DNA from 2 places in the Shewanella sp. KJ2020 genome. Region 1 is predicted to be linked to the other one. Evidence: riboswitches for the same ligand, from Rfam matches in the RefSeq annotation. Region 1 holds a riboswitch; the other holds the start of a gene.

Region 1 (7,164 bases):
CTCAACGACATGACGATAGGTAGCAACTCTGGCAGCGCGAATTCAAACAATCTAAACCAATGCCGTTTAGCAATATCCACATGCTCAGCCCACAGCAGCGGCGTTAAGGTATTGGTTTTAATGAGCGTTTCGATTTCAGTTAACTGAACAACATAGTGGGATAATTCTTTGGATTGATGCCATAGGACAAACTTTTCGATCAGCGCATCGAAAGCCTCTTGCTGGGAATCGTCTAAGGTAACATAGTCCTCCTGCTCCCAGCCGATGGCCCAATCCATAAAATGGTAACTGAGTTTAGTCGAACACGCCGTTAGCCCTAACAATAACACCAGTAGCAACAAGTTTTTTTTCATATTGAATAATCCATCCTAGACATATCTCTTTAAGACGTTGGCACTGATATAAAAGTTGCTTGTGTTATAGCATTGTTTTTGTAAATAAGCGTGACAATAAATCGCTACGAGATTTGCGGCCAAAAAAAATCGAACCAAGCAATATACTCGCTATGGCCGTGTGGCTCAGTTTGCTGCGCCGCCATTAAGAGCGCCCAATAACAGGCCAATACCCAGTACATTTCAATGGCGGCGGGCACGGCAAATATGGCCTCCGCCGTTAAATAAGGATGCTTAGCCAGATATTGCTGCACTAAAAAATGTTGCTGTAAGGGAGTTAAGGCATGGGTGGCCAGCACAGTCGCGAGCTCACACAGGGGATGTGAAGCCGTCGCATACTCAAAATCGATGCAATATAAACGCTTATCTTTAAGCAGCAAATTATGGGGATTGAGATCTCGATGACAAAACTGCGCCTGGAGTAAACAGTCCGCCAAGGTATCTGTCCAGCGCTGAATATCAGCTTGGATCCCTAGCAGTTGAGTTGCCCGCCCGTGCCAGTCGCCCCCGATTTGGCTTAACTCGCCACCGATAAGAGATGATGCCATAAAGGTCAGCATTTGCTGGTGATATTCCTGCCACTGTTCGGTAATGCTGATCCCATAGGGACCCTTGGGTAGGTCACGTAATTGCAGCAATAAGGTCAGTAACAACCTATGGGCTTGATTAGGATGGGCGTCGGCGAGAGGGTCATGCTCAAAGGCTAATGGCAAGTGGTGCAATGAATCTTGACCCTGTAAATAATCCGCCGCACTGCACAATCCCTCTAAAGCTTGCCAAGACAGGGAATGCTTGCGTGGCTGGGCATAACTTGTACGAACACGATTTTCACGATCAGGATTTTCACAATGGTAGTTATCAATAGTTGCTTCGAGAATGTCGCCTTCAATGGCATCACTCTCGATAAACGCGCTAAGGTAATAGCGCTCATCTTCACTCACCCACAGCAGCTCGGGGGCCAATTTAGCACTCGCTAAGTGGCGCCAATAGAAGCGCTCCTGCGTTCTGGAGCAAAAACTGTCCGCCGCATCGGCATTGAGGCGAAAAACATACTCTGCTGTAGGCGTTGAAATTTTATAGTTGTGATTACTCAAGCCGCCCGATAATTCACTGATATGAGTGATCTTATCCAGTCCAGCAGCTTTTAATATAGGCAACAGTTTTTGAAATGACTCACTCAATGTTTGCTCCATACGCAAAGTCCTATACTCAATCCGTGGGCTGGGCTTGTTTTACGATCATGAGCTTAGAGCATTGGCCCCACGGGCATCGGCTAATGCCGTGCGCCATAGGAAATATCCAACTACAGCAAGGCCCACATAGAGTACAAAGAGCAGTGATGTCAGCATCAGTCCCTTACTGAGATAGAGATAGATTGACACTAGGTCGATTACCACCCAATAGAGCCAATTCTCAAGTACTTTTTTCGCCACTAAATAGGTCGTCATCACCGCAAAGCAGGTGGTCGCCGCATCCAGATAGGGAAATGCCGCTTGGGTATAAGTCGCCATACCATGGCCAATACACAATGAGATCAAGGTTGTTATGCCAATCAATTTTAGGTGGGTTTTTAACGGCCAAGTTGTGACATTAACCCCCTGCTGTTTATCACCGCCCTGTGTCCACAGCCAATAGCCATAGAGCGCCATCACCATATAATAGACATTGAGCACGGACTCCATCAGCAATGCCACCTTCCAAAACAACACAGTGTAAATGGCCGTACTGGCAAACGCCGCCGCCCAGCACCAAACGCTGGCCTTTATCGCCAGTAGCAAATAGGCCATAGCCAAGCATACGGCCAAGGCTTCCCACGCTGTCATCACATGGACTTCACTTAAGGCCGCATAAACACTATTGACCAGCGTAAACCATAAATCTGTCATTGGTTATTCTCGTATTGCGCACTGACTATGCTAGGTTCTAGGTTCTAGGTTCTAGGTTCTAGGTTCTAGGTTCTAGGTTCTAGGTTCTAGGTTCTAGGTTCTAGGTTCTAGCAAAGATAAGATCCCGTTATTCACTATGGGCTAAATTCAATTCGCCACCGATAAACTTACACACAAACACCGCCTTGCCCCACTTTTCATGGGCGGCTTGCATCTCAATCGCGAGCATGGCCATCACATCTTGATATTCGCCGCACACTTGGGTGGCCATGGCATTGGTGACGCGCTCAATATTGGCATAACTGTCCATTCGGCCAATAAACCATTTGATCGGATCGAGGTAATTTTCATTAAAGGGGTACATGCTAATTTCTGCGGTCAGTTTCATTTTGATTCCTTAAATTGCTCAACATTATTATTCAACATTGACGCTGTGGCGCCTATAGCACCACAGCGTAAGTTATTCTAGTGATTACATAAACTTGACGTTAACCGTCACGCCGAGTTGGCGGGGATCGCCGTAGCGGATATATTGCTTTTCCGCCCAGCCATTATCGGGTTCGTTACCAAAATAGAAGCCACGCACACCGTATTGCTCGTCGAATAAGTTACGGCCCCAGAGGTAAGCGGACCACGCATTGGCCTCATAACCCACGCGGGCATTCACGATAGTGTAGGGTTCAGAGCGGGAGTCATTGCTGTCAGAGTAATAGAATTCACTCTTACCGTTGAGGTTAAGGTTAGCAAACCAACCCGAGTTCCCCCGGAAAGTTCCGCCAAGGCTGTAGGTAAAATGGGGCGAATGGGCTAAGTCTCGGCCGGTGAGATCCACCTCTGTGCCGTATTTATCCTGATACTGATAGTCACCGTAGGCGGTTTCTAACCAACCTAGGCTGGAGTAAAGCTGCAGATTGTCGGTGGCATACCAAGTCGCATCCAGTTCCGCCCCATAATTATTCGAGCTACCGGCATTTTCGGTGTAGAGGATAAAGCGCTGCGGTTTATCTGGGTCTTGCTGGGAGGCCGCCACCTGTTGATCTTGCCTATCCATATAAAACAGCGCGAGATTCGTATCGATAAGCCCTTCTAGCCAACGGGATTTCAGGCCAATTTCGTAGTTATATAAAGTCTCGGTATCAAACTCTTTCTTATCGTTGAGCTCGACGGGCAAGGTCATGTTAAAACCACCCGCCTTATAGCCACGGGCCACCCTAACGTACGCATTGTGGGAGTCGCTTAGCATTTTACTCAGCGCAATATGGCCCCCCCACATGGTTTCGCTCGGATCAAAGTTATCCTGATTGGTATCCGAGTAATGGCTATTGCGCTGCTCTACACGCAAGCCCACGGACAAAGCGTAATCCGAGCCCAGATCCGTATCGAGCTGACCAAAAAGTGCATAATTGGTCGCCTCATACTCTGAGTCTAAAACCTCATCTGGCCAAGCGTTATACTCGGAATACAATTGGTTATCTTCTTTCAAATTCATGGCATACACGCCAATGAGCCAGTCTGTACTCTCTGCAAAAATACGGCCTTGCTCAGTCGAACTTAAACGAAACTCTTGGGATAGGGTCTTGCGCTGGCCGGTTTTGTCCCAAAAATAATCGTACTGACAGGGGGCAACGCTGCCTTCATCTTCACATTGTTTGGAGGCCCAATACTCTGGATTGGCCCAATCACCATCGTAACTGTAATGGTGATCGGTATTAGCAAAGGAAGTTAACGACGTTAGCTCAAAGTGCTCTGCGCCAGAATAGGTCGCTTTAAAGCCTGCACCTGTGGTGCGTTGGCTATCGACACCGGGCTCATCCGAGAGGGTTTGTTTAGGATTATTGGTTAGACTCCACACATCATAGCCATTATCAAAATCGGCGTGCAGCAGGGTTAAATCCAATTGCAGATCGTCCGTCGCGTACCAACGCAGCTTAGCACGGCCGGTAAATTCATCGCGACCATTCGTGTCATCACGCTCTAGGTACAGATTATCGCGGTAACCATTTTGTTGATGTTGCTGCAAAGAGACTCGGTACAGCAGCTTGCCCGAATCCGTTAATGGGCCAGAGCTATAACCACTAAAGGTACGTAAATCATCGTCCCCGAGGGAGACTTCGGCGCCGTGTTCAAATACATCGGTGGGGTCGTTACTCTTTAGGTAAATTAACCCCGCTAAGGCATTGGCGCCATAGCGAGTCCCCTGTGGACCACGCAACAGTTCGACTTGCTGAAGATCGTACATACTCGACACCATGCCGATACCAGATAAATCGATATCATCTATGATGTAACCCACGGAGGAGTTAGGTGCGCCTTGGTATTGTTCCTGCTCGCCGACGCCGCGTATTTGAAAATACTTAGGCCGAGAACTCCCACCAGACCAGTTAACGTTAGCAATGGAATTAAGCACATCCTCGAAATGCTGGGCGCTTTCGTCTTGAATTTGCTGGGCATCGATTAACGTAACGCTTGAGGGCATTTTCTCTAAACTGGCACTGCGAAAATCCGCCGTCACCACCATGACTTCCATCTCAGTGGTAGGTTCGGGTTTATCGATAGCATCGGTTTGGGCGAATGCGGATGTGCTAAGCGCTGTGGCAATGGCTAATGCCAAGGGCGCTCTCATTAACGGTTGAGTGGATACTGGATTTTTACTGTTAAACATAGGACCTCAAATATCTAGTTTGAGATCCGGCAACGAATAAGCGATTCAGAAGTGTGCTGTTGATTGGCCCATTCCTACGCCGGTATTAGCCGGATCAGGTTCTAAGGGTTCGTCGAATGACATCTCAGTCTGCAGTACTGATTAAAGTAAACTCGCTGCAAACACCCCTTGGCGGGCCCCAGTATACATGACGAATATAAAAAAGAGGACATACTTATCTGATATTCCCTTAAATTACTCCATGGGGTTAACAGTGAACTAAACATAAAGTGAATACCTATTTGTTATCGTCTAATTCCTTTCACCCATTTGACCGCCTAGCATGATAATGCTATAGAAGGTCGCCATTTCGAACCCTGATTTCAAGCACTGTAAGAGGATCATAGTCGATGCAGCTCAAACCTTTATCGAAAGGACGTTATAGCCAGCGATGGGAGCAGGACTATCCACTTATTGAAGCGGTTGTACTCAGTTGTGTCAGCGAAATAAAAATGCTCAAAAAAGGCGCTCACCTTATGACGCAAGGGGAAGCGATGGCATCACTGGTATTAGTGAAGCAAGGTCGAGTATCGCTCGGCCATACCGCGAGAAATGGTCGGTGTTTTCAATTAGGGACTATTGATTGTGATTCACAACTGTTTGGCGAAATGGAGTTCTTTACTCAGTACCACTGCCAACTAGACATTATTGCCAGTGAACCCTTAGAAATCAGGCTGATTAGCGCTGAAAAACTGCAACATTGCCTCGGTCAACACCCTCAACTCGCGCTATTTTTCGCCAGTGCCATTGCCATTGACTACCAAGACACAGTCGATATTTTTACTCGGCGACTGCTCTACCCCATCAGTTATAACGTGGCGTTTGATATTTACCATGAATACTTAAATGACTTGCCAGTAGATGGCTTTAGTAAACGCTATTTAGAGGCTGAACGATTTGGCACGACCGACCGAGTCTACCGCCGGGCGCTACAAAATCTTGAGGAGCGAGGCTTAATTGAGCGGAAAAAAGATGGCATTCGGATTTGTGATCTCAACGCACTCAAGGAGTTTGTTGAAGCAGGCGTATAACCACCTTCGGCATAACCCACACTCGACTTAATTAAATAGTGAGTGTGGGGTTTATTCACAGGTAAATTAATTTACCGATAACGAGTGTTGTGCGATAGAAGGTTTCATTCGGCTTGAAACCATCAATAGTATAAATATCGCTGCGTAAAGCACTGGAATAACATACATCACGGTTTGCAATCCGATAATACGCTCAAAGAAAGAACTGATCGCTGGGCTAAACATCGCACCTGCACTGCCGCTAATAAGAATATATGACACATTTTTGCTACTGGCTTTTTTTACAAAAGACACGCCATAGGCAATAAAAGCATTATAAAGCGCGGCACACACAAAACCATAACCATAGGTTAAATAGGCTATCCAATTAAGGTTATTTGTGCTCACAATCGCGGCGGTGATCACCATAGCTAAGGCAATAATGCCGACTAAAAAATGGTGGATTTTTACACGCGTCACAATCACAGTCGAAATTAACGCACCAATTAACGCAGCAGACCAATACTGGGTAATAATATTACCGGCCTCTTCAAACGGAATATCAAATTTCTGTTTTACAAATAAAGGAGCCCAAGTTAAGAAAGTGTATAGCGCGAGCATTCCTAAAAATAACCCAATACCACCACTAATAATGCCAAGGTTCCATTCAGATTGTTGCTTCTCTTCTGTTGTAGAAGACTGCTCACAAATAGAGAAATGAGTGAACAAGGTAATAATGACGGTACAGAAGGCCACTAAACCTACGGCTAAATAGCTATAACTCCATGATAATGAACTTGTTAATGCATAAGTCGTTATCAAGGGAAAAACAACGCCTGCAATATTAAACGTTGCATCTTGCACGACTAACATTGTGCTTTGTAATTTTTCTTGCCACACAGATACCACTATCGTACCCGCAATGCACAGACCAATACCGCCACAAAAACCAATTAAGGTCATGGCGATCATCACAACTTGTAGGGAACTGGTTAAATGTAAAGCCAAAGCAGAAAGAGCAACTAAGCTGTAACTTATCAAGGTTATTCTTTTGATGCCTAATTTTTCAATAAAGAAAAATGCCGCAATCGTCCCCGCGAGTGCACCGCCATTAAGTAATGAAAATATGGAGGCAACGTCGTTAACATTAGCGGCAAATTTCTCCGCTATGGGCT
Region 2 (7,164 bases), on a different contig from region 1:
CTTAGGATCGGGGTGGATTTCGAGCTTAATCCAATGAGTTCCCAGCATTTCACGGGCAAGTTCAGCGGCAAACACCGCTTCCTTGGAGTTTCTCGCCCCCGAAGTGTTAGGCAATAGCCGTACACCCGCTTGGCGTAACGGTGTGAGTAAATCATCAAGCCCCATTTTAAAATCAATTCTTTTCATCGCAACTGTCACTAACTGCGATTTTGAAGCCGTTATCGCCTCAAGCATCACTTGGCTATTGCTGAATTTTCCCGTTCCGGTAAATAACCGTGATTCAAATTCCACATCGGCAATCTTTAACATACTAGCCTCCCGCCACTGCAGAAAAAAGTTCTAATTTATCTTCATGTTGGCAGAGAATAGATTGCCAACGATTACGCGGAACCACCTCTGCATTGAGCACGATAGCCACTGAATCGAGGGCGATATCTTGCGCAAGAACCACAGCCGCGAGCGACGTCGGTTCTGATAACGACTGCGGGATATTATTTATGTGAATTAAAATCATATCAAACCTCAAAACAATGCATCTTAGTTGATGGAGTAATCTCTTTTGAACCACATACATCACAGTGGGGATCCCGCGTTAATACCGCCGCTGTCCATGCAAGGGATTGCGCATCGAAGCGCCAAAAACGCCCCAACAAGGCACTTTTAGATTCATCACAATCGCTATCCGCACTCAGCAAGAGTTGCATGGCGACTAAGGATTGCATTGACGCCATCACGCCCACGCTGGGCCCTAGTACGCCTTGGGTACTGCAGCTCTGCGACACTCTCGTCTGCGCGGGGAAAATACAGTGATAACAACCACCGGAGGGAAACTGCATTTGATCGACCGCGAACAATTGGCCGCTAAATGCTGCGATTGATGCGCTGACTAAAGGTAAAGCCGCTTCGATACAGCTGCGATTGATGGCTTGGCGAGTCGCAAAGTTATCGGTGCAGTCAAGCACTAGCACTTTTTTACCCTGTTGTTTCGCCTCTAGAATATCAGCCAAGTGATGAGCAGCAGTTTCTGTATTAAATGCTGTTTCATGGGCAGTCACAGTGCACTGCGGCGCTAAGTCATTAAGCTTTTGCTTGGCAACTCGCGCCTTATTGAGCCCGATATCGCCATCGCTGAATAACAATTGTCTTGGCAGATTCGATACTTCAACCTTATCCATGTCGATTAAGGTCAAGCAACCAATACCTGCGCGAGCCAGATACTGCGCCGCCAATTGGCCTAAGCCGCCAAGCCCTACAATAACAACGCTGGCATCGGCCAGTTGCAATTGCCCTGCCTCACCCACTTCTAGCAGTAAGACTTGCCGGGAATAACGCATAAAATCGGCATCGCTAAGTGTTTTGCCACTGACCGTCTCGCCATTATAAAGCGGCTTATTTGTGCTCATATTTGGCATGCACTTAGCCCCCCAATATGGCTCCCAAGCTTGACTCAGCGCTGCAAACGCCGCGACTGGATCCTGAGCCTCGGTTATTGCCCGCACCACAGCAATATTGGCCACACCAGTGGCTTTCACCTTTGCCAGATTATCTAAATCGATGCCGCCAATGGCGACCAAGGGATAATGGTCTTGGAGCAGTGCGACATAGCGTTTAAGTTTTGCAAGCCCTTGGGGGGCCGAAGGCATTTGCTTCGTCGTGGTTGGGAATATATGCCCAAGCGCTATGTAGGATGGCGAACATTGATGGGCCAATAACAGCTCGAAATAGCTGTGGCTGGATATACCAAGCGCGAGTCCCGCCGCTTTAATGGCGGCTAAGTCAGCTACAGCGAGATCTTCTTGGCCTAAGTGCACCCCAAAAGCATGGTATTTTATCGCTAACTGCCAGTGATCATTGATAAAAAGCTGCGCATTAAAATGCTTGCCTAAGGCTATGGCCGTTTGAATTTGTGCTTCTAATTCGGAGCCAATTAACTCAGGTTCGCCTGACTCACATCTACTTTGCATAGATTTACCTAAATCAGATTCGGCTGGCGCTGCAGTAGTTAATTGGCTGATGTCGGTTTTTATCCGTAACTGCAGGGTTTTAACGCCCGCAGCTAACAAACTCTCCAGCATGGTTAAGTCACTCACCACGGGATACACACCAAGATTGATATCGAGCACTTTAAAACCGTGGGATAAAATATTTTGAGGTGGCGTCGAGGCTATTCTTACCTGAACCCTTGCCTGATCTTTTACAGATAAAACTGTTGCAGCTAAATCACTGCCAGCATTCAGGTGTTGATTAAAGTTATGATCGATAAAATTGCCATCGCACTGATTTATCTTGGCATAGCAGGACAAGTCATTAGGCCAACCCGTGCGGGCCAACGGCCCAGGACCTTGTCCTAAGCCAAGCGCCGCGCTTAAGCCTTGACTCACATAGGCTTTAGCGACAACCACAGCATCTTGCAAGACAAAGCCTTGCGCTAACACAGCGGTAATGGCCGATGATAAAGTGCAGCCGCTACCATGGTTATGACGGGTATTTACCCGCTGGCTTGCTAACCAGAAGCGCCCATTTTGATGCAGATCAGAGCTCGCGCGTACTCGATGGCAAACCAGATAATCCTCGGCAAGCTCACGATCCCAGCCATTACTCTTGTAAGCGGTATCAAGAGCGTTAGCGTTAGTTTGAGCATGAGTATCATCAAGAATGTCAGTGCTGCCAAAGCTCACATCGCCCCCTTTAGCGAGCACACTGCAATCAAGACTCTGGGATAAAACCAGTGCCGCGGCTGCGAACTGTGCTTTAGTCGAAACATCACTGTGAGTTAACCGCCCAAGTTCGAGCACATTGGGTGTGATAAGGTCGATTAAGCCTTTGAAAGGCTTAAAATCTAAGGCTGATTTGGCCACACTTTTTATATCCTGACAGTTATCTACTAACGCATCGCCACAACTGGCGACCATCACAGGATCGACAATCACGGGCACGGTTGGATAGTGGCTTTTAAAACTAGCCAGCCAATCTGCCAGCAATGTCACTTGAGATTGATCCGCCAGTAAGCCGATTTTAATCGCTTTGGGCGGCAAGTCTGACAGTAAAGTTGTCAGCTGGGCCATTAACATCGCCGCCGATACGGGCTCGACTAAAGTGACCGCCACTGAGCTTTGCGCCGTCACTGTGGTGATCGCGCTGCAACCGTGACACCCTAAATCTTGAATTGTTGCTAAGTCCGCCTGAATACCGGCACCGCCGCCACTGTCTGAACCGGCTATGGTCCAAACAAACGCGGGGAGCTCGGTATTCATGGGCGTATTATCCCCATGAATACCTAGCATAATTAGGCTTCCTCAGCTTCGGCAACAAGCTTGTCTTTTACCTGCTTGTCTTTCACGTGATAAAGCTCGGCGCCGGAGGCGGTAAATTCTGCCGATTTTAGCGCCATTGCTGCTTCCAACTCCTGCGGCGTTTTAATCGCAACTTGCATCGCTTGAGCAGCCTCTTCAACTGGTTCTGGCTTTGACTCTGCCTTCGTTTGTGCTGCTTCTAAACCTGCGGCATAGGCGCGCACATCTTGAGTGATTTTCATCGAGCAGAATTTAGGGCCGCACATAGAACAAAAATGCGCGACTTTGGCCGATTCCTGCGGTAAGGACTCATCGTGATAAGCCCGCGCGGTGTCAGGATCGAGTCCTAAGTTATATTGATCTTCCCAGCGGAATTCAAAACGCGCCTTTGCCAACGCATTATCACGAATTTGCGCACTCGGATGACCTTTTGCCACATCTGCAGCATGGGCGGCAATCTTATAAGCAATCAAACCTTGCTTAACATCTTGTTTATTCGGTAATCCTAAGTGTTCTTTTGGCGTGACATAACACAACATGGCGCAGCCGTACCAAGCGATCATGGCCGCGCCTATGCCGGAGGTGAAATGATCATACCCAGGTGCGATATCGGTGATTTGTGGGCCAAGGGTGTAAAACGGCGCTTCATCGCAGTGAGCTAACTGCTTGTCCATATTCTCTTTAATGAGCTGCATCGGGATATGTCCCGGCCCTTCGATAATGGTTTGTACGTCGTATTCCCAGGCAATTTTGACTAGCTCGCCTAAGGTTTCAAGCTCGGCAAACTGCGCCTCATCATTGGCGTCGGCAATCGAGCCTGGACGCATACCATCACCTAAAGACAGGGATACATCGTAGGCGACGCAAAGCTCGCAGATCTCACGGAAATGGCTGTAGAGGAAATTTTCTTTGTGATGACTCAGGCACCATTTGGCCATGATAGAACCACCGCGGGAAACGATCCCAGTAACGCGTTTAGCCGTCATCGGCACATAACGCAGCAGCACACCAGCATGAATAGTAAAGTAATCAACCCCTTGCTCAGCTTGTTCAATCAAGGTATCGCGGAACACTTCCCAGGTTAAATCCTCAGCTACGCCGTTCACTTTCTCCAGCGCTTGATAAATCGGCACTGTGCCTATGGGCACTGGTGAGTTACGGATGATCCACTCGCGGGTTTCGTGGATATAACGACCCGTGGATAAATCCATTACCGTATCTGCGCCCCAACGGGTTGACCAGACAAGCTTTTCCACTTCTTCCTCGATGGAAGACGTGACCGCAGAATTACCGATATTGGCGTTCACTTTCACCAGAAAATTACGCCCGATGATCATAGGTTCGGCTTCGGGATGGTTTATATTCAGCGGAATAATCGCGCGGCCACGGGCGACTTCAGCGCGGACAAATTCGGCGGTAATCGGTTCGCCAACTAAGGCACCAAAGGCTTCGCCCTTAGCTTTACGAGTGAGGATTTCATCCTGTACCTGCGCAAGTGCCATATTCTCTCGGATCGCTACATATTCCATTTCTGGAGTGATAATCCCTTGACGGGCATAGTGTAATTGGCTGACGCGTTTACCCTGCAGCGCTCTGCGTGGGCGGACAATGGAATTTGAACCCGCTTCAAAACGCAGATGGTCTAAACCATCATCGGCGAGTCTTTGTTGGGTAAAATCTGAGGTAGCGCAGGGCAATTGCTCCGTGTCGTTGCGGGCTAGGATCCAGTTTTGTCTTAATTTACTAAGACCTAGACGCACATTGATGTCGGCCTCAGGATCGGAATAAGGTCCAGCGCAATCATACACACGAATTGGCGGATTTTTTTCCATGATAGGCGCCTCAGCTGTACCGCCGATAAGGGTATCAGTCTGCAGAATTTGCCGCATGCCAACGCGAATATCGGCACGAGAACCTTCGAGGTAAATCTTTTGCGAATTAGGATGTTGCAGTGGCGCTAACGTATCGATAAAGGCTTGGGCCTGGGCGCGGGTTTCGCGGCGACTCGGCGCTTTGCTGGCCGCGTTGGCCGATGTGTATTGTTGATTCGAACTGGACATAAGCAATCTCACTTTAAAAAAATAGAGTTGCTTGTCTGGAGACTTGAGTTGTTGATAGCTGAGTCAATCGCACCTAAATGCCGAAAAGGCACACTTAGGTTTCATTGCTCAATAACGATTAAATCAGCCTGAATCATTTGTGAGTTGTTCACTATGACCCACGATTTAATGGGTGTTATTACGCTTGTTTCCTTCGCAGGTTTTAACCTGATCAGGTTCAACGGATCCCGAATAAACGGTCTCAGCCAAGAGGCACTCCGACAAGATGAGTGCGCAGTATAGACAGAAGCGGCAGCAACAAACAAGGGAAATAACAATTAAAAATTGCTAAGTAAAATCAAAATAAAAAGACACCTAACTATATGTTTTTAATGAATTAAAATATTAAAAACTCAAATAACCCGAAATTGGCATGAAAATAGATCATAAAAGAAAGTCGCTATTTATGGGGGTTGAGCATCATTTTATTTAATCGAGATTGAATGGCATCATCAATCGCTTGATTGATTTTTTTACCACTGCAGTCAAATGGAAAGCCTAAATTTTCGGCGTATGGATTCACTTGAGTGCCAACTTGTACCACGCGATAACAAGTGTCCCCTTTACGCACAATACGATTCGGATCGAGCGCCAAATCAAAGCTTGTTGGCCCGCTAAAATCATCGGCGTTTGGTACAAACAACACTTCCATCTCAGGGCTTATTTCACTCATATTCGATTTACGGGTAAATTTATCGGCCTGTTCAATCACAAGATCATCGAGCGCTTGTTCACGTTGACGTTCAAAATATTGCTGGGTGAATAGTCCAACACTCGCGCTTGGCGCTTCAAATCCCTTGGCACTTATTCCGCCTTCGCTGGACGCTAGTGTTTGCGACTGCGTCGGCTGAGTTGACGCCTTTGTCGTACTAACAGATTTAACTGCTGTTTTATCTGTATTAGGAGCCTGTAAAGCCTCGGGTTTAGTGCTTGTTACCGGTTTAGGCTCTGGTTTAAGCTCTGCTTGAGACACTGTCTTAGGTGTTGATTTAGATTGCATAACCACTGACTCAACTATTTTACCCTGCGACGCATTGTCTGGCTGAATAGTCGCAGCCTGTGTGGGCGCTTTTGTTGAGGGCGTCTCTCTATCGTCAAGCTTTGGCTGTGTTGATGGCGCATGAATAAAGTAAGCCTTGAGTGTGCTCACCTTAGGAGCCCGCACAGCTAGGGATAAACCTAATTCACCCTGTTGGCTACGCCATAAAAAAACCATGAGGTATAATAATAAACCATGGGCGAATATCACCCCCATTAATAGTTTGAAATTCGAAAGGTTTAATCGATATCCCCAGCCAAGACTCTGTTTTCCCTGACATACAATCCCTCCATTATCTTGCTTATCCATAAAATCGAGTGGCAAGTTCGTATCGAACGACACTCCTGATACGTTTTGGGAGAAGCATTTAATGGGCATGAATCCCTCCGCAGCGGGAATATTATCGGCTTTGGATCCCTTGGTATGACTAAGTGCTAAATCAGGTTGAAAAGGCAACATCCATCCCCTAGAACTGAACTAATCCATTTATCTCTAACGCAAATTAGAGAAAATGACTCAAACAAAGTTCCAAGGGTCTCACTTTAATTGACGTAAGCTTTCCTTTAAATGACGTAGATTTTTGCTTTAATTGCAATGAGTAACAAGTTACGGTGATAATACTTTGATATTGATAAACAGCCATTAAACGGGTGTTTTTAACTTTACCCATCTAAATGCAAAAACAAATTAGCTTACACGTGTAAGCTAAATATGGCTTTCAATTTCATCTACT

What was found. A riboswitch is a leader RNA that binds a small molecule or an ion and turns the genes downstream of it on or off. The one in region 1 is predicted to bind thiamine pyrophosphate.
Region 2: another riboswitch for thiamine pyrophosphate. It lies ahead of thiC (phosphomethylpyrimidine synthase ThiC); the one in region 1 lies ahead of MJO46_RS00560 (TonB-dependent receptor).

What each region holds. Positions count from the first base shown of each region.
Region 1 covers NZ_JAKUKD010000002.1:53,856-61,019, reverse strand. Annotated here, with positions in the region: gene MJO46_RS00580 (DUF6279 family lipoprotein) at 1-353, opposite strand, end outside; gene MJO46_RS00575 (phosphotransferase) at 458-1,585, opposite strand; gene pnuC (nicotinamide riboside transporter PnuC) at 1,631-2,278, opposite strand; gene MJO46_RS00565 (hypothetical protein) at 2,406-2,666, opposite strand; gene MJO46_RS00560 (TonB-dependent receptor) at 2,751-4,940, opposite strand; TPP riboswitch at 4,995-5,119, opposite strand; gene MJO46_RS00555 (Crp/Fnr family transcriptional regulator) at 5,330-6,010, shown strand; gene tsgA (MFS transporter TsgA) at 6,077-7,164, opposite strand, start outside.
Region 2 covers NZ_JAKUKD010000004.1:85,389-92,552, forward strand. Annotated here, with positions in the region: gene MJO46_RS02495 (thiazole synthase) at 1-309, opposite strand, end outside; gene thiS (sulfur carrier protein ThiS) at 311-514, opposite strand; gene MJO46_RS02505 (bifunctional hydroxymethylpyrimidine kinase/phosphomethylpyrimidine kinase) at 516-3,284, opposite strand; gene thiC (phosphomethylpyrimidine synthase ThiC) at 3,287-5,353, opposite strand; TPP riboswitch at 5,525-5,623, opposite strand; gene MJO46_RS02515 (hypothetical protein) at 5,793-6,809, opposite strand.